3 regions of the Noviherbaspirillum sp. L7-7A genome follow, and region 1 is predicted to be linked to each of the others. Evidence: predicted binding sites of a transcription regulator. Region 1 holds the regulator's gene; each other region holds the start of a gene.

Evidence for each region. The regulator sigma-54, encoded in region 1, starts transcription at its own class of promoters, with help from an activator protein. The targets are predictions, from matches to a motif close to TGGCANGNAANCTGCTTT.
Region 2: KTQ42_RS10925 (CmpA/NrtA family ABC transporter substrate-binding protein) is a predicted target of sigma-54. The motif match lies at 7,334-7,351, and genes of this name have one in related genera.
Region 3: pedF (cytochrome c-550 PedF) is a predicted target of sigma-54. The motif match lies at 3,070-3,087, and genes of this name have one in related genera.

Annotation. Positions count from the first base shown of each region.
Region 1 covers NZ_JAHQRJ010000001.1:3,744,470-3,753,872, reverse strand. The annotation lists gene KTQ42_RS17135 (monovalent cation:proton antiporter family protein) at 1-998, opposite strand, end outside; gene KTQ42_RS17130 (KpsF/GutQ family sugar-phosphate isomerase) at 1,139-2,164, shown strand; gene KTQ42_RS17125 (HAD family hydrolase) at 2,164-2,700, shown strand; gene lptC (LPS export ABC transporter periplasmic protein LptC) at 2,697-3,293, shown strand; gene lptA (lipopolysaccharide transport periplasmic protein LptA) at 3,339-3,893, shown strand; gene lptB (LPS export ABC transporter ATP-binding protein) at 3,895-4,638, shown strand; gene KTQ42_RS17105 (RNA polymerase factor sigma-54) at 4,651-6,135, shown strand; gene raiA (ribosome-associated translation inhibitor RaiA) at 6,211-6,579, shown strand; gene KTQ42_RS17095 (hypothetical protein) at 6,729-6,962, shown strand; gene KTQ42_RS17090 (enoyl-CoA hydratase/isomerase family protein) at 7,161-8,261, shown strand; gene KTQ42_RS17085 (deoxyguanosinetriphosphate triphosphohydrolase) at 8,301-9,403, opposite strand, start outside.
Region 2 covers NZ_JAHQRJ010000001.1:2,413,175-2,422,577, reverse strand. The annotation lists gene KTQ42_RS10975 (RMD1 family protein) at 87-974, opposite strand; gene KTQ42_RS10970 (methylated-DNA--[protein]-cysteine S-methyltransferase) at 1,117-1,641, shown strand; gene xerD (site-specific tyrosine recombinase XerD) at 1,644-2,555, shown strand; gene KTQ42_RS10960 (DUF488 family protein) at 2,580-2,966, shown strand; gene KTQ42_RS10955 (hypothetical protein) at 3,029-3,235, shown strand; gene KTQ42_RS10950 (endonuclease/exonuclease/phosphatase family protein) at 3,241-4,197, opposite strand; gene KTQ42_RS10945 (aminoacyl-tRNA deacylase) at 4,234-4,728, shown strand; gene plsY (glycerol-3-phosphate 1-O-acyltransferase PlsY) at 4,765-5,370, shown strand; gene tsaD (tRNA (adenosine(37)-N6)-threonylcarbamoyltransferase complex transferase subunit TsaD) at 5,441-6,466, opposite strand; gene KTQ42_RS10930 (ANTAR domain-containing protein) at 6,555-7,178, shown strand; gene KTQ42_RS10925 (CmpA/NrtA family ABC transporter substrate-binding protein) at 7,456-8,709, shown strand; gene ntrB (nitrate ABC transporter permease) at 8,738-9,403, shown strand, end outside.
Region 3 covers NZ_JAHQRJ010000001.1:1,781,375-1,790,777, forward strand. The annotation lists gene KTQ42_RS08095 (4Fe-4S binding protein) at 1-1,697, opposite strand, end outside; gene KTQ42_RS08100 (transporter substrate-binding domain-containing protein) at 1,672-2,502, opposite strand; gene pedF (cytochrome c-550 PedF) at 2,564-3,031, opposite strand; gene KTQ42_RS08110 (sigma-54-dependent Fis family transcriptional regulator) at 3,305-5,197, shown strand; gene KTQ42_RS08115 (hypothetical protein) at 5,348-6,013, shown strand; gene KTQ42_RS08120 (hypothetical protein) at 6,013-6,618, shown strand; gene KTQ42_RS08125 (hypothetical protein) at 6,615-7,127, shown strand; gene KTQ42_RS08130 (hypothetical protein) at 7,130-7,834, shown strand; tRNA gene KTQ42_RS08135 (tRNA-Met) at 7,897-7,973, opposite strand; gene KTQ42_RS08140 (PQQ-dependent methanol/ethanol family dehydrogenase) at 9,083-9,403, opposite strand, start outside.

The DNA of each region.
Region 1 (9,403 bases):
GTGCGCAGCGCAACGCCCGGCGAAGCGCCGAACAGCCGCGCCAGCGCCGCGATCAGCGCAAACTTCACCAGCACCGGCACCAGCAGCAGCAACAGCACCAGCCACCAGTTTTCCAGCACCAGCGGCACATTGAGCAGCATGCCAATGGTGATGAAGAACAGCCCCAGCAGCACGTCGCGGAAGGGCGCGATGTCTTCCTCCACCTGGTGCTTGTATTCAGTCTCGGAAATCAGCATGCCGGCAACGAAGGCGCCCAGCGCCAGCGACAGGCCGGCGCGCTCGGTGATCCAGGCAGCGCCCAGCGTGATCAACAGCAGGTTGAGCATGAACAGCTCCTGCGAACGGCGCTTGACCACGATCTGGAACCAGCCGCGCATGAGCTTCTGCCCAATCACCAGAAGCAGCACCAGCACCAGCACCGCCTTCAGCCCGGCCCACACCAGCGTTGGCAGCAGGTCGCGCGGATTGGCCAGCGCGGGCACCAGGATCAGGAGCGGCACCAGCGCCAGGTCCTGGAACAGCAGGATGCCGATGATGCGGCGCCCATGCTCGCTTTCCAGTTCCAGCCTTTCGGTGAGCATCTTGGAGACGATGGCGGTGGACGACATGGCCAGCGCACCGCCCAGCGCAAAGGCGGCCCGCCAGCTGATCTGCAGCAGCGGCGGCAATACCCAGGCCGACAGCCAGCCGAACAGCATGGTCACCGCGATGGTCAGCAGCACCTGCGCCATGCCCAGGCCAAACACCGTCCTGCGCATCGAGGAGAGCTTGGGCAGGGAAAATTCCAGGCCGATCGAAAACATCAGGAAGACCACCCCGAATTCCGCCAGGGTGTGGGTGGTGGCGTTTTCTTCGGCCAGCCCAAGCGCGTGCGGGCCGATCAGGATGCCCACGGCCAGGTAGCCCAGCATGGGAGGAAGATGGAGCATGCGGAAGCCGACCACGCCAAGGACGGCCGAGCCCAGCAGCAGCAAGGTAAGTTCGAGAGCAGAAAACATTGGGCAGGCGGACTTTCCGGTCGATTGATGAAAAACTGAAACGGCACATGAACATGTGCCGATGAGTGACCAATCAAATCACCGGGGTTTTGTTATTTCTGGCAGGTTTTTTGCTTTCGTAATTCGTTTATACTTCGGGCATGAGTGTAACCCATGAAAAAACATTGTCGAAGTCTTTCGACACGGCGCAGGCGGCACGCGCAACCGAAATGGCGCGTGAAACCCTGCAGATCGAAGCCGACGCCATCCTGGCCCTGAAGGACCGCATCACCTCCGACGACGGCAGTTTCGCGCAGGCGGTCGGCCTGCTGCTGGGCTGCAGCGGGCGGGTGGTGGTGTCGGGCATGGGCAAGTCCGGCCATATCGCCCGCAAGATTTCCGCCACGCTGGCCTCGACCGGCACCCCTTCCCTGTTCGTCCATCCGGCCGAGGCGGCGCATGGCGACCTGGGCATGGTGACCGAGAACGATGCCTTCATCGCCATTTCCAATTCCGGCGAAACCGCCGAACTGCTGGCCATCGTGCCCATCATCAAGCGCATGGGCGCCAAGCTCGTCGCCATGACCGGCAATGACGCCTCCAGCCTGGCGTTGCTGTCGAACGTGCACCTGAACACGGCGGTGGCCAAGGAAGCCTGCCCGCTGAATCTCGCGCCTACGGCCAGCACCACAGCCACGCTGGCGCTCGGCGATGCGCTGGCCGTGGCGCTGCTCGATGCGCGCGGCTTCAGGGAAGAGGATTTTGCCCGCTCCCATCCCGGCGGCGCGCTCGGGCGGCGGCTGCTGACCCATGTGCGCGATGTCATGCGCAGCGGCGACGCCGTGCCCAGGGTAACGCCGGAGGTGTCGCTCAACGCGGCGCTGCTGGAAATCAGCCGCAAGGGCATGGCCATGACCGCCGTGGTCGATCCGCAGGGACGGCCGATCGGCGTGTTCACCGACGGCGACCTGCGTCGCCTGATCGAGCAGGTGCAGGACTTCAGCAAGATCGTGATTGCCGACGTGATGCATGCCGGCCCGCGCAGCATCGGGCCCGACCAGCTGGCGGTAGAGGCGGTTGAAATGATGGAGCAGCATCGCATCAACCAGTTGCTCGTCACCGACAGTGACGGCATCCTAGTCGGCGCCCTGCACATCCATGACTTGACCCGCGCAAAGGTGATCTGATGCAGCAGTCAATCGAGGAAAGCATGGCGCGGGCACGCCGCATCCGGCTGATGGTGTTCGATGTCGATGGCGTGCTGACCGACGGCAGCCTGCATTTCGGCGCAGACGGCGAAATGATCAAGACCTTCAACGTGCTCGATGGACACGGCATCAAGCTGCTGCAACAGTCGGGCGTCATCACCGCCATCATCAGCGCGCGCCAGTCGGCGCTGGTGGCGCGGCGTGCGGCCGATCTCGGCATCACCCATGTCCAGCAGGGCGTGCATGACAAGCTGTCGGGCTTTCAGGCGCTGCTGGCCGAATGCGGCGTCGCGGCTGAAGCGAGCGGCTTCATCGGCGACGACGTGATCGACCTGCCGGTGCTGACCCGCGTGGGCTTTGCCGCCAGCGTGCCGAACGGCCACCCCGAAGTGCGCTCGCGGGTGCACTACGTCACCAATGCCGGCGGCGGCCGCGGCGCCGTGCGCGAACTGTGCGACTTCATCCTGCGCGCGCAGGGCAACTACGAGGCGGCGCTGGCGCCGTATCTGAGATGAAGCAGGATCGCCGCCGCTTCAGCATGGCGCCCATGCTGCTGCTGGCCACGCTGCTGGCGCTGGGCAGTTTCTGGCTGCTGCAGATCACGCGCGCGCCGGACAACAGCGCCGGCCCGGCGGCGGCGCGCACCGAACCCGATTACTACGTCGACAATTTCAATTTCGTGCGGCTGTCTGCCACCGGCGAGGCGCAGTACAACATTTCCGGCAAGCGCATGGTGCACAATCCGGCCGACGACACGCATACGATCGATTTGCCCGTCATTAACAGCCTTGCCCGCGAGAGGCCGCCAATGACAGCGCGCTCGGAGCGGGCTATCGTCGAACCGGGCGGCGTCAAGATTCACATGTACGACAATGTCAAGCTGGATCGCCCGAAAACGCCGCAGGCGGAAAATTTCCATCTGGAGTCCGACTACCTGATGGTATTGCCCGACGAAGACATCATGCGCACCGACAAGCCGGTGCGCCTTACCCTGGGCGGCTCGACGCTCAACGGCGCCGGCATGGTAGCCAACAATGCCACCGGCGAACTCAGCCTGGCCAGCCGGGTGCAGGCAACCCTGCCGCCGCGCCAGACCGCCATCCGCTGAAAGCGCGACTGGAAAATCAACAACGCATTACCTTAGAGAAGAGTGATGAAACAACTCCACGCATGGTTCATTCTGCTGATAGGCATGGCCGCGGCAGGCAGCTCGCTGGCTGAAAAGGCCGACATGACCAAGCCCACCAACATCGAGGCCAACCAGATGGCCTACGACGACGTCAAGCAGATCAACACCTTTACCGGCAATGTCGTGCTCACGCGCGGCACCCTGATCCTGAAGGCCGACCGCATGGTCGTCACCCAGGACCCGGCCGGCTACCAGTACGCCACGGTCTACGCCAAGCGCGGCGAGAAGGCCACCTTCCGGCAGAAACGCGATGGCGGCCCCAATCTCTGGATAGAAGGCGAAGCCGCCGACCGCATCGAGTACGACACCAAGACCGAGGTCGCGAAGTTCTACGTCAGCGCCAGGATTCGCCTGCTGGAAGGCGCCAGTCCGACCGACGAGGTCGAAGGCGAATTCATTTCCTACGACAGCAAGCAGGAGTTCTACTCGGTCAACAACACGCCCAGCAGCAACAGCAAGGCCGGCGCCGGCCGCATCAAGGCCATCATCCAGCCACGCAACGACACCAGGGCGCCTTGAGATGGAAAACAGCATCCTCAACGTGCAGGGCCTGCAGAAGAGTTATGGCGCGCGCCAGGTGGTGCGCGACGTCTCCCTGCATGTCGAAAGCGGCCAGGTGGTGGGACTGCTCGGCCCGAATGGCGCCGGCAAGACCACGTCGTTCTACATGATCGTCGGCCTGGTGCCCTCCGACGCCGGCACCATCGACGTGGACGGCGTCGACATCTCGCGCCTGCCTATCCACCGCCGCGCTGTGCTGGGCCTGTCCTACCTGCCGCAGGAAGCCTCGGTATTTCGCAAGCTCACCGTCGAGGAAAACATCCGCGCGGTGCTGGAGCTGCAGCGCTACGAGGGCAAGCCGCTGTCGAAGGAGCAGATCGCGAACCGGCTCAATGCCCTGCTCTCCGAACTGCAGATCGAAAAGCTGCGTGACAACCAGGCGATGTCGCTGTCCGGCGGTGAACGCAGGCGTGTAGAAATCGCGCGCGCCCTGGCCACCAGCCCGCGCTTCATCCTTCTGGACGAGCCCTTTGCCGGCGTCGATCCGATCGCCGTCATCGAAATCCAGCGCATCGTGCGTTTCCTCAAGGAGCGCAATATCGGCGTGCTTATAACGGACCACAATGTCCGCGAGACGCTGGGCATTTGCGACCATGCCTACATCATCAATCAGGGCGTGGTGCTGGCCAGCGGCCGCCCGGACGACATCATTGCCGACGAGTCGGTGCGCCGCGTCTATCTCGGCGAGCACTTCCGGATGTAAGAAAAGGCACAAATGAAACAGACACTTCAACTCCGCGTATCCCAGCATCTTGCGCTGACGCCGCAACTGCAGCAGTCGATCCGGCTGCTGCAGCTCTCAACGCTGGAACTGCATCAGGAACTGGAACAGATCCTGTCGGAGAATCCGCTGCTTGAACGTCTGGATGATCCGCTTGACCATTCGATCAGGCTGCTGGCCGACGGCTCCGTCAGCAGCGCACCCACCTCCACGCCAAGCAGCGACGCACCCGCTTCCGATGCCGCCCCTTCCGCGGAAGGCGAAGGCGGCTTCGAGGCCGGCGAAGGCGGCGGCGAAAGCAGCGATAGCGGCGCCGATGCCGACTGGAGTTTCGACGACGTTGCGCGGACGTCCAAGGCGCCGGAAGACGACGACGCCCGTCCCCAGATGGAAGCGCATGAGCTGACCCTGCGCGAGCATCTGCTGGAACAGATGCGCGTGACCGTCCAGAATCCGCGCGACCGCGCACTGGTTGAACTGGTCATCGATGCGCTGGATGACAACGGTTATCTGACCGAGCCGCTGGAGGAGATCCACGCGCGACTGCCGGAGGAACTGGAAGTCGAGATCGAGGAGCTGTCGATGGCGCTGAAGCTCTTGCAAAGCTTCGACCCGCCCGGCGTCGGCGCGCGCGACGCGTCGGAATGCCTGGCGCTGCAGATCAGGCGCATGCCCCGCGTTCCCATGGTGACGCGCCGCACCGCGCTGCAGATCGTCGAGAAGCACTTGCAGCTGTTTGCCCAGCGCGACTTCAACAAGTTGAAAAAATCCCTGGACTGCGACGAGGAGGACCTGCGCGAGGCCCAGGTAGTGATCCGGCAATGCAATCCGCATCCTGGGGCCATGTTCGCCAGCGACGCATCCGACTATGTCGTGCCCGACGTGATCGTCAAGCGCGGCAAGAACGGCTGGCAGGTGACACTGAATCACGAGGTGATGCCGCGCCTGCGCGTCAATGCGCTGTATGCCAACATCCTCAAGCAGAGCAAGGGCGAAGGCTCGATGAGTTCACAGCTGCAGGAAGCGAAATGGCTGATCAAGAACATGCGCCAGCGTTTCGATACCATCCTGCGCGTGGCCCAGGCGATTGTGGACCGCCAGCGCAATTTTTTCTCTCATGGCGCCGTGGCAATGCGACCTCTTGTGTTACGAGAAATAGCTGATACACTGGGTTTACACGAAAGCACCATCTCGCGTGTGACAACACAGAAATACATGCTCACGCCGCATGGCATGTTCGAGTTGAAGTACTTCTTTGGCAGCCATGTTGCAACCGATGCAGGCGGCGAAGCCTCATCGACTGCAATCCGGGCGTTGATCAAACAACTCATAGGAGCCGAAGACCCGAAGAATCCATTTTCCGATAGTCGCATCGCAGAAATGCTGGCGGAACAGGGTATGGTCGTGGCACGCCGTACCGTCGCAAAATATCGGGAAGCCCTGAAGATCCCTCCAGTCAACCTGCGCAAGTCCTTGTAGTTTTTTGCAGCATGTAACTCGCTGACATGTTTCATCTTCAGTGAAACCTCTGCCGGCCTTTCACAGGAGCGTAGTATGAATCTCACCATCAGTGGACATCATCTCGAAGTGACTCCCGCAATTCGTGAATACGTGCAAGGCAAGCTTGAGCGGATCAAGCGCCATTTCGACCATGTCATTGATATAGCGGTCATCTTGGCCGTTGATAATCTCCCTGAGAAAGAAAGGCGCCAGCGCGCCGAGATCACCCTGAGGCTACGGGGCAAGGATGTGCATGTGGCCAGCATTGCGCAGGACCTGTACGCCGCCATTGATACGCTGATCGACAAGCTCGATCGCCAGGTCTTGAAATACAAGACCAGGATCCAGGACCATCAGCATGCCGGCATCAAGCGCATGATCGAGGAAGATAGTGACGGCACCGCGGCGGCACCGGCTGCCTGAGCCACACAGCGCATTCCCGTAAAATGCATGAACGCAGGGCGCTCCAAGCGCCTTGCATAAAAAACCACAGTTCGAAAATACTGTTTATACATACAGTACTTGTGATACATTAACGCCATGTTCAACGTTTCTGCCCTGGAGAAGACGTCATGGCGCAATTCAATACTACCGCAAGCAATCCCCTTTACCTCGATCAGGCACCAGCCGGCTTCATGCTGCGCGTAGGCCGCCGAGAAATGCGGATCCGCCGCGAAGTGCGGAAAAATCAATACAGCGTCAATCCCATCATTGATTGCCGCCCTGGCGATGATCCCGGCCACCTGCAAATGCTGCTGTTCAATCGCTGGACTGTGGTTCTGGCCAAGGCAAGCGCAGCACATTAAATTTCTGCAGACCGGTATCCGCACGCTCGGAGGCCGGTTCACATCAGGCTGCGTTTCCTGAATGTTGCTAAACTATGCACCTTCATTAACGCGCCTGACAACGAAGCACAAGGGAATTTCCTGGAGACGGCCGGCACAGGTGGTCTGGCTTTAAGGATGGCAAAGGCATTTTTGTCAGGCGCTTTTGACCAGGCCAATATGAGCGGACACCTTACCGGCACAATAAGAAACCATATCGGTTTCATGACCCTTGATCGGGCCAAGGCATTGAATGCCTTATCGCTGGACATGATAAGAGCGCTCACTGCGCTTCTGCGTGAATGGCAAGCCAACGAGGATGTCTTCGCAGTCGTCATACGATCAAGCAGCCAACGGGCTTTCTGTGCGGGTGGCGACATCCGGTTCTTTCATGAAGTCGGCACGGCGGGTCCCGCTGGCGGCAGCGCATTGCTGGAAGATTTCTTCACCGAAGAATACGCACTGAATCACCTGATTCATCATTACAGCAAGCCATACATTGCGCTGATGGACGGGATTGTCATGGGCGGCGGCATGGGAATATCGCAAGGTAGCGCACAGAGCCAGTTACGCATCGTGACTGACAAGACCGCGATGGCGATGCCTGAAGTGCATATCGGTCTGTTCCCGGATGTAGGCGGCGGCTATTTCCTTTCCCGTCTGCCAGGCAAGCTGGGCGTGTGGCTGGGGCTGACTGGACAAACCATCGCCGCCGCCGATGCGCTCTACGCCGGACTGGCCGATCTCTTTCTTCCCTCGGCCGCACTGCCGGAACTGCTGACCATGCTTGAGACGGAGCCAATGGCAAGCGGCAAGCAGATTACGGAAAGAATAAGCCGCTTTGCAGCGCCCTATCGTTCCGAAGCCGATCCCGAGAACAGCATGCTGGCCCGGCAGCGGGCGGAAATCGACCGTCACTTCGCGCATGACAGCATCGCCGCCATCATGACTTCGCTTGCGGGCGATAACAGTGACTTTGCAGACAAGTCATTGAGCGCGATGCATCGCGGTTCTCCTTTGCTGCTGTGCGTGACGCTGGAGCAGTTGCGACGCGGTGCCACGCTGTCAGTGGCCGATTGCCTGCGCATGGAACGCGTGATGATCCGACGCTCGTTCGAAGGCACCGAAGTGCTGGAAGGCATACGGGCGCGGGTGATTGAAAAGGACAATGCGCCGCGCTGGATGCCAGCCAATGTGGCGGAAGTCAGCGCCGAGCAGGTCAGCGCCTATTTCGTGGAGGCCTGGCCTGATTACGCCCATCCGCTACGCGATCTAGCCTGATTGAATTACTTGCCCGCCGTGCCATCGCGCACGGCGGCTTCAGGTTTCCTCGATGGCAAACAGGCGCCTGTGTTCACGCATTGCATAACGGTCGGTCATGCCCGCTATGTAATCCGAGACGCTGCGTGCCTGCAAGGCAGTGTGCTGCGCTTCATCCACGCCAGCATCGCGCGCAAGCTGATAGGAAGGCGGGAGAAGCGCCGGTTCCTGCATGAAGATGCTGAACAGCTCCGTCACGACGCGACGCGCCTTGCTGGTCATGCGGTTGACCTGGTAATGCTGATACAGGTTCTTGCGGAGGAAGCGCTTGAGCAATAGCGCTTCGCTGCGCATGCTTTCTGAAAAGGCAATCAGGGGGCCGGCAATCCGGACTTCCTCGACGCTTTGCACACCGCTGGCGCGTATGCGCTCCCTGGATGTATCGATCAGATCGATGATCAATGCATTGATCATCCGGCGCACCGTTTCATTAATGGCGCGGCGTCCACCGATTCCTGGGAACGCAGCTTCCGCCTCGCGCTTGTGACGAGCGAAGAAATCGATGGTTTCCAGTTGTTCTACCGTCAACAGGCCCGAGCGCAGTCCGTCATCGATATCATGGTTGTTGTAGGCAATTTCGTCGGCCAGGTTGGCCAGTTGCGCTTCCAGCGTTGGCTGCTTCTTTTCCAGAAACCGCTTGCCGATGTCGCCAAGCTCCGCGGCATGCGCGGCAGTGCAATGCTTCAGGATTCCCTCGCGCGTTTCGAACATCAGGTTCAGCCCGTCGAAACCGCCATAACGCTGTTCGAGCATATCCACCACGCGCAGGCTTTGCAGATTGTGCTCGAATCCGCCGTAGTCCTTCATGCAGACATGCAATGCATCCTGGCCGGCATGGCCAAATGGCGTGTGACCAAGGTCGTGCGCCAGCGAGATCGCCTCCACCAGGTCTTCATTCAAACGCAGGTTGCGCGCAATCGAGCGGGCAATCTGCGCGACTTCGATGCTGTGCGTCAGCCGGGTCCGGAACAGGTCGCCCTCATGGTTGACGAAGACCTGGGTCTTGTATTCCAGCCGCCGGAAGGCGCCGCAATGCACGATGCGATCGCGGTCACGCTGGAATTCCGTGCGCGATGTGCTCGCAGGCTCAGCATACCGTCGCC
Region 2 (9,403 bases), 1.3 Mb from region 1:
GCGAGGTGAAATCGCCGCAAAGGCACCACACCCTGTCAACGTGCCACCACATCACATTCCTTCACGCTCATCCCCGGCGAGCCCTTCTAATGCGCGAAATGCCCATACAGCGACACCACCAGCTCCATCACGATCAGCATCACGATATACCACTCCACCCGGTGCGAGCTCTTGTAGCGCACCGTCTCCAGCAGTGTCTCGGCGGTGCGCACCAGCGTGGCCAGCTTGCGCTCCAGCGCCTTGGCGCGGTCGATGATTTCATAGTCGCCTTCCAGCCGCGCATGCAATCCCTCCAGGTGGCTGTTGCTCCATAACAGTTCGGGCTTGTCCATCACCTCGGCCCGGCTGGTCAGCCTGTGTTCCGACAACAGCATGTTGCCCACTGCCCGCATCAGTTCCTGCGAGCGCACCGAGAAGCGGCCATCGTCTGCCAGGTCCTGCGCCAGGGGCTCGATGCGGTCGAATTCGCCGGCCGAACGGCGCTCCTGGAAGGACAGCATGGCCGCCTTGGACATCACTTCCGCCAACAGTTGCAGCCGGTCGCGGTCGGCTGCGTGAATATGGATGGCATTGCCAACCGGGCCCTCGTGGGTTTCCGCATCCACGATGACAGTCGCTTTTTCCTCGGCCAGCGCATCGCCCTTGCCGGAGCTGGCCGGGCCAATGCTGGCCATGAGCCATTCGCGGTCGCCGGCTTCCTCGGCGAAGAAGGCGACCGCGCCATAGCGGAAGATGGCGGCCACGCCGGCGCCGGGCAGGCGCACCATCAGCGGCGACTGCGCCACCATCGGCAGGTGGGCCAGCGCCTTGATGTCGATGCGTTCGGCGACGATGGCCACGGCGGCGGTGAACTCGGTGGCGGTGATCAGCGGCTTGCCCTCGCGGCGCACGATGCGCTGGGTGCGGGACTGGCGGCGGCCGGCACGCGGCGTCCAGTTGATCGCGGGCCGGTGCGGGACGGATTGTTGTGTCATTGTTTTTCTCCCCGTAAATGGAAAACGCGTTCCTGCTCAGTAACGCAGCGCGCAGGCAGGTATGCAGTTGAATGGAGTGGGCGGTCTTTCCACTGTAGCGCATGCATGGTCGAGGCAAGGCCCGGCCGGACAAGCCGTGCAGATGCCGCGCGCGCATTTTTCCTTTATGCTGGCGGCCATGTCGATTCCCCCGATTTTCTCCGCCGTCGTGCCGGCACCGTTTGGCGCGATGGGCGTGCGCACCGACCATGGCCTGGTGCGCGAGCTGGTGTACCTGCCGCCATCCCATGCGCTGCTCGGCCCGTCCGATGACCTGGCCGAACAGGTTGCGCGCCAGTTGCAACGCTATTTCGGCGACCCCGATTTCCGCTTCGACCTGCCACTGCAGCCAGCCGGCACGCCCTTCCAGCAAAAGGTCTGGTCCGCGATTTCCGGCATTCCGCGTGGCCGGGTGCGCACCTACGGCGACATCGCCCGCCTGCTGGGCTCGGCGCCGCGCGCGGTGGGCCAGGCCTGCGGCGCCAACTGGTTTCCGCTGGCGGTGCCGTGCCACCGGGTCACCGCGACCGGCGGCCTGGGCGGCTTTGCCAACAGCGCCGAGGCCGACGGCTTTCACCTGCAGGTCAAGCGCTGGCTGCTGGCGCATGAAGGCGTGGAGGGCTATTGACGATGGAGCAGGCAGCAAAGGCACTTGCCAGCCAGCCGCAGATCGATGCCTTCTGCGACACCCTGTGGCTGGAAGACGGCCTGGCGAAGAACACCCTGGAAGCCTACCGGCGCGACCTCACCCTGTTTGCAACCTGGCTGGAAGCCGAGCACGGCAAGCCGCTGGACGCAGCCGGCGCACCGGAACTCAACGGCTATTTCGCCGCCCGCCATGCCGACAGCCGCGCCACCTCGTCGAACCGCCGGCTGGCGGTGCTGCGGCGCTATTACCAGATGGCTTTGCGGCAGAACCGCATTGCGGTCGACCCCTGCCTGCGCATGCGTTCGGCGCGCCAGCCGCAGCGTTTTCCGAAGACGCTGTCGGAAGCCCAGGTCGAGGCCCTGCTGGCCGCGCCCGATACCGGCACGCCGCTTGGCCTGCGCGACCGCACCATGCTGGAACTGATGTATGCCAGCGGTTTGCGGGTGTCGGAACTGGTGCTGCTCAAATCGATGGAAGTGGGCATGAACGAGGGCGTGCTGCGCATCACCGGCAAGGGCGACAAGACCCGGCTGGTGCCATTTGGCGACGAGGCCCGCGGCTGGATAGAGCGTTACCTGAAGGAAGGGCGCGGCGCCATCCTGAACGGGCAGACCGATGACGCCCTGTTCGTTACCGCCCGCGGCGGCCCAATGACCCGGCAGATGTTCTGGATACTGATCAAGAAGCATGCGTTGAAGGCCGGCATCAATGCGCCGCTGTCGCCGCATACCCTGCGCCATGCCTTCGCCACCCATCTGCTGAACCATGGCGCCGACCTGCGGGTGGTGCAGTTGCTGCTGGGCCATGCCGATATCTCCACCACCCAGATCTATACCCACGTCGCCCGCGAGCGCCTGAAGCTGCTGCATGCGCAGCATCATCCCCGCGGCTGACTGCTTGCTCGGCACACGTTAGCCATGGCCATTCGCATCGTCCGTCTCGGCAGCCCGCGCGTCGAAGGGGAGGGATTGCGGCTGGGCACCGTTCGGCGTCCGCCACGCGGCGTGCCCAGGGCCGATTTCGCCCGGCGCGACTTCTACGATGTCTGGCTGCCGCTGCTCTCGCCCGCGCCGGAACTGGTGAAAACCTGGCTGCAGGCGGAGGATGACGCCACTCTGGCGCGCTGCCGCAAGAAGTTCGTCGCCCAGATGAACAAGCCCGATGCCGCCCGCCTGCTCGACCTGCTGGCGGGGCTGTCGCACCAGACCGGATTGTCCCTGGGCTGCTACTGCGCAGACCCGGCCCGCTGCCACCGGACTGTATTGCGCGATCTCCTGATCGAGCGCGGAGCGATTATCGAATAAAAGTTCGGCATGCTACGATGCCGGGACGGCCCACCCAGCAGTCCTTCATCGGAGAGAACGTCGTGGCGAAAACCAATTTTCAGTACGAGAAGCGGCAGAAAGAGCTTGAAAAGAAGCGCAAGAAGGAAGAAAAACTGAAACGCAAGCAGGAGCGCGGCAGCGATACCGGCGAAAGCACAGAGGATGGCAGGAGCGGCGACACCCAGGCCAGCGGCACGGAAGCGCTGCCCGAGCCGGTGGAGCACGACTCCCAGACCGAAGCGCCCTGAGCCGGTCAGCGCTGGAACAGGCGCAGCCTGACCAGAACCGCGCCGTGATCGGAGGTTTCCGGGGCGCGGAAGATGACATGGTCATTCAGATAGGCTACGTCGAGCACCTCGCCCAGCGCATGCTTTGATGCCGGATGGAATTCTTCCGAGACCAGCACGTGGTCGATGGTCTCGAAGTTGCCGTCATGCACATGGGTGTAGCCCACATCCCGCAGCGGATCGCGCCTTGATTGCAGCCGGTAGCACTCGAACATCCGTTCATCATGGCCATTCGGGCCACGGCCGCCGCCCAGCACCATCTGGGTCGGCACCGCGTCGGCTACATCATTGAAGTCACCCATCACCATCATCGGCAACCGCCGGCCGGCCGCGAAATCGGTCAGCAGATAGCGCAGGCCCAGCGCCTCGGCGCCGCGCCGCACCATGGACCGCAACACCGCCGCGCCAACGCTGGCGGGATCGGTTTCATTGTCATCGGTTCGATAGTCAGGCCGTTTGGATTTCAGGTGTACGACAAAGATCGTCAGCGCCAGTCCCGGCGCCAGCAGCACCGGCACCTGCAGTACCGGCCGGGTGAAGCGGGTCATGGCTTCCTTCAGGTCCAGCAGCGGCACCGTCAGGCCGCGCGGCAGGTCCAGGTGCTTGGCGGGCTCGCCCGCCAGCGGCAGCCGCGTGACCAGCGCCACGCTGGGCGTGAGCTTGCCCGGCTCGGGCGCGAAGCCGATATGGAGGGCGTCGCGGTAGCGTTCGCTGCGGGCCATGACGTCCCTGACCGCCTCCTGAGAAAATACTTCCTGCAGGGCAATGACATCGGCGTCGAGCCGGTCGAACTGGTGTGCCAGCCAGCTGACCTTGGCGTCGTACTGCTCTTGGGTATAGGGTTCGATGCCGTCGTAGAAGCGCAAGCCGGGGCGGGCGAGGTTCAGGACGTTGAAGGTCGCCAGGCGAATTTCCTGTTGCATAATACCTCACCAAAATTTCGAATGAGCGTATCACGCATGAGCAGGAAAGAGCATATCTCCGAGACCCCGGCCACCCAGTATCTGCGGCGCCAGCGCATTGTCTTTTCGGAACACCCCTATCAATACGAGGAACATGGCGGCACCACCGTGTCGGCGCGCGAGCTGGGCGTGAATGAACATCAGGTGGTCAAGACCCTGGTGATGCAGGACGAGGCCGGCAAGCCGCTGATCGTGCTGATGCATGGCGACTGCAAGGTATCGACCAAGAACCTGGCGCGCCAGATCGGCTGCAAGTCGGTCGAACCCTGCGCGCCCGAGGTGGCGCAGCGCCATTCCGGCTACCAGGTGGGCGGCACCTCGCCGTTCGGCACCCGCAAGACCATGCCTGTGTATGTCGAACAAGGCATCCTCGGGCTGGAGCGGATCTATATCAATGGCGGCCGGCGCGGCTACCTGGTCGGTCTCGATCCGGCCGTTCTCCCTACGATACTCCCGGTGACCGCTGTATCATGCGCGCTGGCCGGACAATAGCCGGCGCCGATATCATCAACAAGACCCAGGGAGTCTATGCATACCGTTCTGTTCGCCGTTGCCGCCTATCTGATCGGCTCCATTTCCTTTGCCGTAGTATGCAGCCGGCTGTTCGGCATCGCCGATCCGCGCACCTACGGCTCGAAAAATCCAGGCGCGACCAATGTGCTGCGCAGCGGCAACAAAAAAGCGGCCATCGCCACGCTGATCGGCGATTGCGCAAAGGGCTGGTTCGCGGTCTGGCTGGCCATCCGCCTGGGGCCGCAGTTCGGCGTGGAGGAGGGCGGCATTGCGCTGGTGGCGATCGCGGTCTTTCTCGGCCACCTGTGGCCGGTGTTCTTCCGCTTTGTCGGCGGCAAGGGGGTGGCTACTGCGCTGGGCGTGCTGCTGGGACTGAATGTCTGGCTGGGGCTGGGAACGCTGGCCACCTGGCTGATCATCGCCTATGCCTTCCGCTATTCATCGCTGGCGGCGCTGGTATCCAGCCTGTTTGCGCCATTCTTCTATGTGCTGCTGTTCGGCGTCGATGTGCAATTGCTGGCGGTGGTGGCGATGAGCGTGCTGCTGGTCTACCGGCATGGCAAGAATATCGCCAACCTGATCAGCGGCAAGGAAAGCCGCATCGGCAGCAAGAAGTCGTAGCGGCTGTTTTTAGAACCTGTTCAGGATCGCGGTCCGTCACAGGTTCCGGCAGACGACGCCCGCGCTACTCTCAAATACGCAGTTCATCCAGCGGCCAGCGCGGCCGCACATTGAAGGCATAGTCCTTCTGCGCCGCTTCCGGCTGCAATTGCAGCCGCATCGCGCCGGCAAAGGCGATCATTGCGCCATTGTCGGTGCAGAACTCCAGTTCCGGATAAAACACCCGGAAGCGCTTCCTGGCAGCAGCCGCATTCAGCGCTTCCCGCAGCTGGCGGTTGGCGCCGACGCCGCCGGCAATCACCAGCCGCTTCAGCCCGGTCTGCTTCAGCGCGGCCAGGCATTTCGCCACCAGCACTTCCACGATCGCATCCACGAAGGCCCGCGCCACGTTGGCCTTGTCCTGCTCGCAGATATTGGTGATGTTGTTCTTCACCAGCGTCAGCACCGCGGTCTTGAGCCCGGAAAAGCTGAAGTTGAGATTCTTCGAATGCAGCATCGGCCGCGGCAAAGTGTAGACGCCCGGATCGCCGAATTCCGCCAGCCGCGAAATCGCCGGACCGCCCGGATAGCCCAGGCCCAGCAGCTTGGCCGACTTGTCGAAAGCTTCGCCAGCCGCATCGTCCACCGTCTCGCCCAAGAGCATGTAGCGGCCCACGCCATCGACCCGCATCAGCTGGGTGTGGCCGCCCGATACCAGCAGCGCCACGAAGGGAAATTCCGGCGGCTCGCTGGCCAGGAGCGGCGACAGCAGATGGCCTTCCAGGTGATGCACGCCCAGCACCGGCTTGTCCAGCGCCAGGCCGAGGCCGCAGGCGACGGAGGCGCCGACCAGCAGCGCGCCGGCCAGGCCGGGGCCCTGGGTGTAGGCGATGGCATCGATCGCGTGGCGGTCGGCGCCGCCATCGGCCAGCACCTGCTCCAGCAGCGGCAGCGCGCGCCGGATATGGTCGCGCGACGCCAGTTCCGGCACCACGCCGCCATATTGTTCATGCATGGCTACCTGGGAATGCAGGGCATGGGACAGCAGGCCGCGCTGCGTGTCATACAGGGCCAGGCCGGTTTCATCGCAGGAGGATTCGACGCCGAGGACTATCATTCAGAAGGACCGGAAGAGGGTGGCAAGCTTTTTGCAAAGCGGTATTGTAAAGGAAAGCGCCCCTGCGCTTATCACACCCATGACCTCCATGACCGATTCGAAACTGCTGCGTATTGTCGTTGTCAATTCCCTGGTTCCCACCGACGGCGCGGATGCCGCCGCCATCGAGCGGGCCGAGCGCGCCCGCACCCTGCGCATCAGCCTGCTCGAAGCCGGCTACAACATCCTGGCCGCGCTGCCGCCGGATGCCAGGCTGCAGGAGCAGATCGCGCACCTGCAGCCGGACGTGATCATCGTCGACGCCCAGTCCGACGCCGCCCTGAAGGAAGTGGTGTCGGCCACCACCAATGCGCCGCGGCCCATCATCTGCTTTTCCGAGGACGGCGACCGCGACCGCATGCATGCGGCGCTGGAGGCGGGCGTATCGGCCTATGTCGCCGCCGGCCTGTCGGCGGACTGGGTCAAGGCCGTGCTGGACGTGGCCGTGGCGCGTTTCGAGGTGGACCGGAAGCTGCGCGACGAGCTCTCCGAAACCCGCATGAAGCTGGCCGAGCGCAAGGTAATCGAGCGCGCCAAGGGCCTGCTGATGGAGCGCCACCGCTGCAGCGAGGACGACGCCTACCGCAAGCTGCGCCGCCTGGCCATGGACAAGAACCTGAAGCTGTCCGATGTGGCGCAGCGCATGATCGACGTGGCCGACCTGCTCATTTGATGCGCACCACAGTCGGGCCATGTTCCGGGCATGGCCTGCACGTTTCCCGCCGCACTCCGCCGTTTCCCCCTTAAAACCCCGCGCTCTCCTGGTGCGTCGCACAGGCGCAGGGCAAATCATGCCTCGCGGTGAAGCAAACCGATTTCCGCCCGTGCTGGCATACCCCTTGCTGTAAGGCAGTGAGCGCCAAGGAAGGCGCGCAACACGGTAGTGGGTTGCGGCCAATGGTGGCCGCGATCTTGTGGGCTTTGCTCCCATTTCTCGACGCAAGGAAGCCATGACAGCGAAAGCAGACAAATCATCATTGACCCGCCGCGGCATGCTCAAGGCGGGCGCCGCGGCCGGCCTCGCCGGCGCCTTCAGCGCCTTATCCACCCGCGGCGCCTGGGCCGCCGGCTCGGACAAGCCGGAAAAGGAAGAGGTCAAGGTCGGCTTCATTCCGCTGACTGACTGCGCCTCGGTGGTGATGGCATCGGTGCTGGGCATCGACAGGAAATACGGCATCAGGATCACGCCCTCCAAGGAGGCTTCCTGGCCGGGCGTGCGCGACAAGCTGGTCAATGGCGAGCTCGACGCCGCCCATGTGCTGTATGGCCTGATCTATGGCGTGCACCTGGGCGTATCGGGCCCGAAGAAGGACATGGCGGTGCTGATGACCCTGAATAACAATGGCCAGGCAATCACGCTGTCGAAGAAGCTGGTCGACAAGGGCGCGGTCGACGGCCCATCGCTGGCCAAGCTGATGAAGGCCGAGAAGCGCGAATACACCTTCGCCCAGACCTTCCCGACCGGCACCCATGCGATGTGGCTGTACTACTGGCTGGCGGCCAACGGCATCGACCCGATGAAGGATGCCAAGATCATCACGGTGCCGCCGCCGCAAATGGTGGCCAATATGCGGGTCGGCAACATGGACGGCTACTGCGTCGGCGAGCCCTGGGGCCACCGCGCCATCGCCGACGGCATCGGCATCACCGCCATCACTACCCAGGACATCTGGCGCGACCATCCCGAGAAGGTGCTGGGCACCAGCGCCGAGTGGGTGAAGAAATACCCCAACACGGCGCGCGCGCTCACGGCCGCGGTGCTGGAAGCCAGCAAGTGGATCGATGCGTCGCTGTCGAACAAGAACAAGATGGCGGAAACCATCGCCGACAAGTCCTATGTGAACACCTCGGTGGACGTGATCAACCAGCGCATCCTCGGCCGCTACCAGAACGGCCTGGGCAAGACCTGGGACGACCCGAACTACATGAAGTTCTTCAACGACGGCGCGGTGAACTTCCCCTACCTGTCCGACGGCATGTGGTTCCTGACCCAGCACAAGCGCTGGGGCTTGCTGAAGAACGACGTCGACTACCTGGCCGTGGCCAAACAGATCAACCAGATCGACCTCTACAAGGACGCCGCCGGCATGGCCAAGGTCAGCGTGCCCAAGGACGCCATGCGCAGCAGCAAGCTGATGGATGGCGCGGTATGGGACGGCAAGAATCCGCAGGCCTATGCGGCCTCCTTCAACATCAAGGTCTGATCGACCGCCAGCCAGAACAGGAAATGCCATGAGCGCTGTGATGAAATCCCTCGACCCTCTCAACCCCCTCGATCCCCATGCCACGCCCGGCGCCGCCAACCCGGCCGGCCAGGCCGTGGTGTCCGTCCCGGCCGCCCCGGCGCAAAAGCCTGCAGCCCGCGCCAGGCCTGCCGGCACGCCCTGGCGGCTGCGCCTGCGCACGCTGGCCGGCGTGGTGCTGCCGCCGGTGCTGGGCATCGCCTTCCTGGTGCTGATCTGGCAGATCGTCTCGGTCAGCAGCAGCGGCATTCCGTCGCCGCTGGCAACGCTGGACGAAGCGGTCAAGATCTTTTCCGACCCGTTCTACAGCAAGAGCCCGAATGACCAGGGCATAGGCTGGAACCTGCTGGCCTCGCTGCAGCGGGTGGCGGTAGGCTTTGGCCTGGCGGCCGCGGTCGGCATCCCGGCAGGCTTTCTGATCGGCCGCTTCCGCATCCTGGCCGCGATGTTCAACCCCATCATCTCGATACTCAAGCCAGTGTCGCCGCTGGCCTGGCTGCCGATTGGCCTTTTGGTATTCAAGGCCGCCAACCCGGCATCGATCTGGGCCATCTTCATCTGCTCGATCTGGCCCATGATCATCAACACCGCGGTCGGCGTGCAGCGGGTGCCGCAGGACTACATGAACGTGGCGCGGGTGCTGAACCTGTCGGAA
Region 3 (9,403 bases), 2.0 Mb from region 1:
ATCGCCGCCAGCGCCAGGTACTTCAGCAGCTTGAGCCGGGCATCGGTGGCACGCCGCAGCCTGATCTGGGGTACCCGCAGCAGGCGCGCCGCCTTGCCGACGAATTCCTGCAGCGCGCCGAACGGGCACAGCCAGCCGCAGAAGGTGCCACGGCCCCAGACCAGCAGCGACACCAGCACGAAGGCCCACAGCGACACCGACATCGGGTCGTACAGGAAGAAGGACAGGTCGCGGCCATCGCGCATGGCCTGCAGCAGGCCGGTCAGGTTGACGATGGAAAGCTGGCCCTGGGCATACCAGCCGATGAACAGCGCGGTGAACAGCAGGTACGCCTGGCGGAACCAGGCGAAGCGGCGCCGGTTGGCCGTCAGCGCTCCCTGCCGCGCCAGCGCGACCGTCAGCACCAGCAGCCCGGCTGCCAGCAGCGCCAGGTCGGGCCAGCGCTGCCGCCATACCGCAACCCAGGTCCTGTCGTTGGCGGCAGGCGCATCGTAGAAGCGCGCCGGCAGCGCCAGCCGGCTGAAAAACTCCCGATGGAAGCGTTCCGGATAGATCATGCCCTTGGCGCGCCTGACCACCAGCGCCAGTTCCAGCGGGTGCGCCAGGTCCAGCCCGGACTGGGCAATGATGCGGAATACCCGCAGCGACTTGCCGCGCAGGGCAGGCTCCGTGGTCTTCAGGTCAAGGTCCAGGTCGCGCATCTCGATGGCCAGGCCGTTCTGCTTCAGCAGCAGGCGATCCGGCGCGGTGCCGGCCACGAAGTCGTCGCCGATGATGCCGTAGCGCCCTTCATACAGCACCAGCAAGGCATGGTCGCCGGGATCGAGCCGGCCTGACAGCTTGTTCCACGATGCCGGCGTGAGCAGGTTGCGGCCGACGCTGGGCACCGACGCCAGCGCGACATGGAAGTCGCTCATCACGGCGTCAGGCCGGGCCAGCGCCTCGGCATCGATGCCGGCCGCGGCGGTGTCGGCAAATGCTTCCTCGACCTGGCGGTTGGTCAGCGTCACATGCTGTACCAGCCCTTCCCTTTGCAATGCCTCGAAGGAGAGACTCTCGAACACATCCGGCTTCAGGCGCGCGATCTGGTCCGGGTCGGCCGCGCCGGCAAAGCCCAGCCTGGCCCGCGCCACCTTCAGCGCCGACGACAGCACGCTCTGGTTGATGATGCGCACCGAGGCGGTGGCCTTGGCCACGCCGTCGATATGGACCACATTGCCGTCCTGCTTCGGGCCGGCCCGCGGCGCGGTGTCGATGGCAATGCTCTGGTTCAGCGCCAGGCCGCGATACTGGCTGGCAAAGCGCGCCATTGGCGCCTCGCCCAGGCCTTCCAGGAATACCGGCTCATGGTGCGACACCACCCGCACGTCAAGGAACTGGCCCTTCGGATCGATTGCCACCAGCAGATTGATCGGCACGCCGGAAAAGCCGGGCACCGGCGCGAAGTCGATCGACTCGAAGGCATAGCCCACCAGCTCGGTGGCGGTGGCATTCTGGCGCAGCAGCGGCCAGACCGGCAGCGTGGCGTCGCGCTCGCCCACCATCAGCGGCGACGGGAAATAGCGGGCCATCGCGTCGCGCGTGAGCGCGCCGGCCGCCGCCGGCGCGGCAACGATCCATGCCAGCAGCAGCCAGGCCAATGCCGCGCGCAGCACGGTGCGCTGGATTGCCCTAGGGCGTGACGGGCTGGACGCCATGCCTGGCGAAGATGCGGCCCATTTCACCCGAGGCGGTCAGTTCGGCCAGCGCCTGCTGCAGCGCCTGCGCCAGGTCGCGCGCCTCCTTCTTCACCGCCATGCCGATCGCCCAGCCTTGCGAGGGCAGCCGCTGGAACGCCACCTGCTGGATGCCGAAGCGGGAATCGTCGCGCAGCACCGACTCGATCTCCGAGCGGTGCGCCAGCACGCCGGCCAGCTTGCCGGCCTTCAGGTCCTGCAGCGCTTCGACCGCGGTCGGATAGATGCGCACCTTGTCGCGGAACTTGCCATCGCCCTCGCCCAGCAGCAGCACGGCGGCGATCGACACCTTTTCCACGCCGATCTCGCGCCCCTGCAGCGAGTCAAGGCCGTCGAAGCGCGGCACCGCTTCCTTGCTGTAGGCCAGGCGCACGGTCTCGCGGTAGTACGGCGCGAAGATCTCCACCTTGTCATTGCGGGCGACCAGGAAGCGGTCCACCGGCACATGCAGCATCACGTCGGCCGGTCCGTAGCCGAGGTAATGGCCCTTCCACACCATGTTGCGCAGGTCGTCGCCCACTTCCTCGCCAGCCGGAAAGGGCAGGAGCGCCATCTTCAGGCCCAGCTTTTTCGCCAGCGCGTCGGCGATATCGACATCGATGCCGCCAGCTTCAGAGGAAAACGGCGCCATGTCCTTGTAGACCGCCACCTTGAGGGAGCCGGACTGGCGGATCTTGTCCATGTCGGCGCTGGCCGGCGCGGACATCGTCAGCGCAACGCAGGCCAGGATCAGTGCGGCCGCGCAGCGGATGAGGGAAAAAAACATGAGGGTCTCCAGTGTTCTTATGCGGCCGCCCTCGTTGCGGGGCGGCCTGGTTGCTGCGACGTTACTTCACCTCGCGCCGGGTTTCCAGGTAGGCCTTGATGGCCCATACCGCTTCCTGGTTCAGCACGCCATCGAACGGCGGCATGTAGACCGCGCCGTTGCGCACCTTGCCCTTGCGCACGCTGGTGCTGAAGTAATCATCGTTGTCCTTGATGCAGGCCTTGCGCTTTGCTTCGACCTTCTGCGTCATGCAGTCGCGGTCGAGCAGGCGCAGGTCCGGCGCGATGCCGCCCGAAACCGCATCGATCCCGTGGCAGCGTGCGCAGTTGGCACCATAAGCCGAGGCGCCAACTTTTTGCGCCTCCTTGTTGTCGCGATAAGGATTCTCGGCGGCCCACTTGTCGCCCAGCGGCGGCAGCGACTTGGTGTCGACCACCTGGGGCGTCACATCGCCATGGGCATGCGCCACCGGCGAGAGGAAGGCGGAAGCCGCCAGGACCAGAGTGCAGAGGAAGGATGTGTTGCGCATGGAATGTCTCCTGGGTATAAAAAGCGAATGCCATCCCTACCGCAATTGCCGTGCCAGCCGCCATTCAACCTTGTCGGGCGGGTTGTTCGGTAAACGGTTGCGCCATTTCTCAACAGGTGTACCATTGCGAAAAAAAACAGCAACTTAAAGTGCATCAAGACCAAAAACCAAGAAGGAGCGGTTATGGCAGGAGACAACACCGGCGGAGCCGGTAACGGCGTTCGGGCAGGCGCGGGAACAGATGGCATGCTTTCTGCAATCTGTTCGAACATCATGCTTAATGAATCCCATCAGCGTTGCGCGTCCTACGGCCTGTCCGAGACCGAGCGCCCCGACTTCAGTCCCATCGGCCGCAGCGACCTGAGCCTCCTGGTGGAACAGAACCGCGTGCTGCATACCCATGCCCTGCCGGTGATGGAAACCCTGTACGAGCAGATCGTCAATACCCACAACATGGTGGTGCTGACCGATGCCAACGGCGTCATCGTGCATGCGCTGGGCGACGCCGACTTCCTGGAAAAGGCCAACCGCGTGGCGCTGCAGCCGGGCGTTTCCTGGTCCGAGGAGGGCAAGGGCACGAATGCGATCGGCACCGCCATCGTCGAGAAGAAGCCGACCCTGGTGCATGCGAACCAGCACTACCTGGTGGCCAATCATTTCCTGACCTGTTCGGCCTCGCCCATCTTCAATCACCAGGGCAATGTGATCGGCGTGCTCGACGTGACCGGCGACCAGCGCAGCTACCATCAGCACACCATGGCGCTGGTGCGCATGTCGGCGCAGATGATAGAGAACAACCTGTTCGCCGCCGCCTTCGACGAAGCCATCACCCTGCACTTCCACAGCCGCCCGGAATTCATCGGCACGCTGATGGAAGGCATTGCATCATTCTCGCCGAGCGGTCGCTTCCTGTCGGCCAGCCGCAGCGGCCTGTTCCAGCTTGGCCTGCCGCTGTCGGCGCTGCAGACGCATACCTTCAGCTCCCTGTTCGGCCTGCCGGTGTCGTCGCTGTTCGACCATTACCGTACCGCCGCGCCATCGCTGCTGAACCTGTGCCTGCATAACGGCGTGCGGGTCTATGCCCGTGCCGAGATGCGCCGCACGAACATGGTGTTCCATAACATGACAGCGTCCGCGTCGGGCCAGGAAGCGCCAATCCAGCAATCCAGGCCGGTCGTGCCGACGCGGTCCGAATCGTTCGACAATGCCGGGCGCCGGCTGTCCAGCCTGCGCTACCTCAATACCGGCGACGCCCAGGTGCAGCGGCTCATCGACAAGGTTGGCAAGGTGCTGGGCCGGGACATTTCGATCCTTGTTACCGGCGAGACCGGCACCGGCAAGGACTTGCTGGCGCAGGCCATCCACAACGATTCGCCGCGCAGCGGCGGGCCTTTCGTCGCGGTGAACTGCGCATCGATACCGGAAACCCTGATCGAGTCGGAACTGTTCGGCTATGAGGACGGCGCCTTCACCGGCGCGCGCAAGAAAGGCAGCATCGGCAAGATCCTGCAGGCCAATGGCGGCACCCTGTTCCTCGACGAGATCGGCGACATGCCGGTCAGCCTGCAGGTGCGGCTGCTGCGGGTGCTGCAGGACAGGATGGTCACGCCGCTGGGCAGCACCAAGTCGATTCCGGTCAATGTCGCGCTGATCTGCGCCACCAACCGCAACCTGCGCGACATGATCGCCCAGGGCACTTTCCGCGAAGACCTGTATTACCGGCTCAACGGCCTGGTGGTGAAGCTGCCGCCGCTGCGGGAGCGCACCGACCTTGAAGTGGTGATCAACCGGCTGCTGGCAAGCGAGTCCGACGGCCAGCCATGCAAGGTGTCGGCGGAAGTCATGCGCATGTTCAAGCAGCACAACTGGCCGGGCAACTTCCGCCAGCTGACCAACCTGCTGCGCACCGCCATCGTGATGCTGGGCGACGATAACGAGATCGGCGTCGACCATCTGCCTGACGACTTCCTGGAAGACATCAGCCATGCACGTCGCCAGGAAGTGGCCGACACCGTGACCCGCGTGGTGAGCGACATGAGCACGCTGGAAGACGTGGAAGCCTCGGTGATCCGCAAGTCGCTGGAAGCGCATGGCGGCAACGTGTCCGCCACGGCGCGCGCGCTGGGCGTGTCGCGCAATACCATCTACCGCAAGCTGCATCACTAGGGCACGCCACTCGCTGCCCGGCTGTCCCAATTTGCAACAGCATTGTTTCCCGCTGGAGCAGCGCGGACGCCGGGCCGGCTTTCTACGGTGTCCGTGCCGCGGGGCATGGAAATTGCGTCTGTCTCCCATCATAAAAACGATGGAGACACCATGCAGCGCGACGCCGCTTCCGCCGACACGCTTTTCCTGACCTGGCTGGCCTTTGCCGGCGTGCTGCTGTTTGCCGCGGCGCTGCTATGGCAGTACGGCGTCTGGCGCATGCTGCTCGATGCCGACCCGACCGGCATCACCATGACCATCGTCGTCATCTTCGCCGCAGCCACCCTGTGGTGCGGCCGCCGCAGCCAGCGGCTGTGCGCCGAGCGCGCCAGCATGGACGGCTGGCGGCGCGGCACGCACGGCAGGCTGCACGGCCACATCGACGATTACTTCCGCAACCTGCTGGCGCAACAACCGGCCGACGCAGGCGCGCGCGGCCGCCTGGCCGAGGTGCTGGCCGAACGGCTGCATGGTCCCAACGATGGCGCCTGGTGGGTCAATGGCATCCAGATCAAGCTGGGCCTTTTGGGCAAGGTGATCGGCTTTTCCATCCTGGCGATCCAGATCTCGCGGCTGGAGAGCTTCGACCCGAGCCAGACGCAGGACCTGCTCAAGACCCTGACCGGCGGCCTCGGCATCGCGCTCCTGACCACCGCGGTGGGCCTGGTGGCCAACATGCTGCTGGGCCTGCAGCTGACCCGGCTCGACCGCTGCGCCGATGAACTGCTGGCGGACGCGATGCAGTATGCCGAGACCACGCTCGGACAGGCTACCTGATGCCAAGGCGGCGCAGCCGGCGCGACAGCGATGTCGACCCGTTCTACGACATGCTGTTCAACATCCTGATCGCCTTCGTGTTCTGCTTCATCATCGCGGTGCTGGCAATGAACCCGAAGGCGAAGAAGGCAGGCGACGTGCCGGCCAAGGCGGAATTCATCATCACGGTCAGCTGGCCCGACAACGATCCCAACGACATCGACACCTGGGTGCAGGACCCGGCCGGCAACCTGGCCTGGTTCCGCCAGCGCGAAGGCGGCCTGATGCACCTGGACCGCGACGACCGCGGCACCGTCGGCGACACCCTGCTGGTCAATGGCCGCGAAGTGATCAATCCGCTGAACCAGGAAGTGGTCACATTGCGCGGCTTTGCGCCCGGCGAATACACCGTCAACGTGCAGTACTACGAAAGCCGCAACCAGTCGCCGGTGGACGTGACCGTATCCGTGGTCAAGGTCAATCCGCGCGCCGACGTCGTCTATTACGGCAGCGTCAGGCTGCCCGCCAAAGGCGCGGAGCGCACTGCGGTCCGCTTCACCGTCACCGCCGACGGCGGCGTCGCCGACATCAACACCCTGCCCAAAACCATCGTCCAATCACCATGACCGATCATTCCCTGCTGCTGACCCTGCTTTATGTCGCCCTGGCCTTCCTGCTTTTGCTGCTATGCCTGGCAACGCGCTGGCCGCTGTGGGTCAAGGCCGGCATGGTGTTGCTGGTGACCGCTTCCTACTTCGTCGCGCAGGCCGCATTCCAGGGCATGCTGGGCTGGCCGGCGCCGAACACGCCGCCGGAGAAATTCGTGCTGCTGGCGGTGGTGGTGGAAGAGCCCGACAAGGAAAGAAAGCAGCAGGGCGCGCTCTACATCTGGGTCAATGCGCTGCGCGACAACAAGCCGGCGCCGGAGCCGCGGGCCTACAAGCTGCCCTATGCGCGCGACCTGCATGCGCTGCTGGGCGAGGCGATGAAGAAGAACCGCCAGGGCGTGAGCCAGATCGGCTCGACCGAGCCGCCGGCGCTGGGCGCCAGCAATTCGTGGCTGCGCAACGCGGCCGACCCGAAGATCAAGATCCGCATCAGCGACGCGCCCTCCCCTCAACTGCCGGAGAAATGAGCATGCGCGCAATCACACTGCTCGCCTGTCTGTTGCTGGCCGGCTGCGGCCCCAGGGACAGCACCTCCTACTTCCCGCTGCAGCCCGGCGCCCACTGGACCTATGCGGTAGAGACCGAAAGCGACGGCGCCACCAGCCGCGGCCAGCAGACCATACGCGTGCTCGACGAACGCGTCTACGACGGCAAGCCGCTGTTCATCCGGCGCAGCGAGACGCCCGACAACATCGGCGTCGAATACTGGCTGCGGGAACGGCCGGACGGCATCGTACGCATTGCCCAGCGCCTGGACCTGCAGGAACAGGCCAGCCTGGATGAAGCGCCGCGCATGGTGCTGAAGCTGCCGCTGAAGATCGGCGACAGCTGGCGCACGCCGACCGTGGCCTACACCGTGCTGCGCAAGAATGAATATCCGCGCGAGATCAAATACGGCCGCCCTTTGCAGATGACCTACACGGTCGAGGCGCTGGACGAAAAGCTGACGGTTGCCGCCGGCAGCTTCGAACATTGCGCCCGGGTCGCCGGCCATGCCGAGATGACGCTGTTCACCGACCCGGTACGTGGCTTCAACAAGGTGCCGGTGATCACCACCGAATGGTATTGCCGTGGCGTCGGCCTGGTGAAGCTGGAGCGGGTCGAACGCCTTGGCACCACCTTCTACAGTGGCGGCCGTGTGGCGATGGAGCTGGTGGAGTACAAGCCGCGCTGAAGGCAAGCAGGAACAGTGAAAAGCAAAAGGCCCGCTGGTGCGGGCCTTTTGCTTTGAAACCTTGGTTGCGGGGGCAGGATTTGAACCTACGACCTTCGGGTTATGAGCCCGACGAGCTGCCAGACTGCTCCACCCCGCGTCTGAGAGGTCGCATTGTACACAGGCCAGGGGCAAACTGCAAATGCCGTTGCCGATTGACGCAAAGTGGCAGCGATGCCTTGATCGGACAAGGCTCTCCGGAAGGCGCAATACGCCGCAGGGGCATTGCCCCTTTGGTCGATGAAGGAAGTTGGCCAAGAAGACCATCCCGGTTTGCAAACGCGGTGCAATGCCCTTTGGGTATTGCACCTTACGAGGGGGAAGCCGTTGCAGTTGCAGTTACGCGCAGCGACAGTTGCCGTTGCCGTTGCCGTTGCCGGTGCCGGTGCCGGTGCCGGTGCCGGTGCCGGTGCAGTTGCCGTTGCCGTTGCCGTTGCCGTTGCCGTTGCAGTGAAATCCCGTTGAGCGCGCCGTGTCAGCGGTACCCGGAGCGGATAAGGTGCGGCGTCTGTCTGAGCGAAGCGCAGCGGAGCGAGTTTAGCCGCGCCCCGCTCCGGGCACCGCTGACACGGGAACCCTGCGTCAGCAGGGCGCGATCACCGGGTCGCCTTTTTTTGGTTACTTTTTTTGGCGAAGCAAAAAAAGTGACCCGGCCGCCGGGACGGACTCCCGGCTTGTCCCCACGGCAGTGCATCCGTCTTGCGTCACCCGGCAAGGCACAGGCAGCACTGTCGTCGTTGACTTTGACGTTCATCGTTACGATGCGAACTGCGAACGTCAAAAGCAACTGCTGCTTCGCCGTGACGCCTTTACGCCGGGTGAAACAAGCCCACTGCACTGCCGTCATGACCAGGCCGGGTGTTCGCCCCGGCAGGCGACCCGGTGATCGCGCCCCGCTGCGCGGGGTCCCCGTGCCGTCGACGCCTGAAGCGGGGCGCGGCTAAACTCGCTACGCTACGCTCAGACAGACGCCGCACCTTATCCGCTTCAGGCATCGCCGTCACGGCGCGCTCAACGGGATTTCACTGCAACGGCCAATTCAATAGCTACGGCAACGGCAACGGCAACGGCAACGACAACTGCAACGGCAACTGCAACTGCAGCAGCCCCGCCTCGCCCCATGCCGCAGGCAAAAAAAAACCGGCAACCACATTATGGTCACCGGCAAGTCTGCCTGAAGGCAGCGGGAGAGCCTACAACGAAACGTCCTTACAGCGACGACAGCTTGAACACCCAGACCGAACCGCCCTGCTCCAGGAAGTTCACCTTCTTGGCCACTTCGCCGCCCCACAGCGGCACTGCGCCGCCCCAGCCCGACACCACGGCCACATATTGCGTGCCGCCTTCCTGCCAGGTGATCGGTGGCGCCACGACGCCGGAGCCGGTCTGGAACTTCCATACTTCCTTGCCTGACTTCGCATCCAGCGCCTTCAGGTAACCTTCAGGCGTGCCATAGAACACCAGGTCGCCGGCGGTGGCCAGAACGCCGCCCCACAGCGGCGCATTGTTCTTGACTTCCCAGGCGATCCT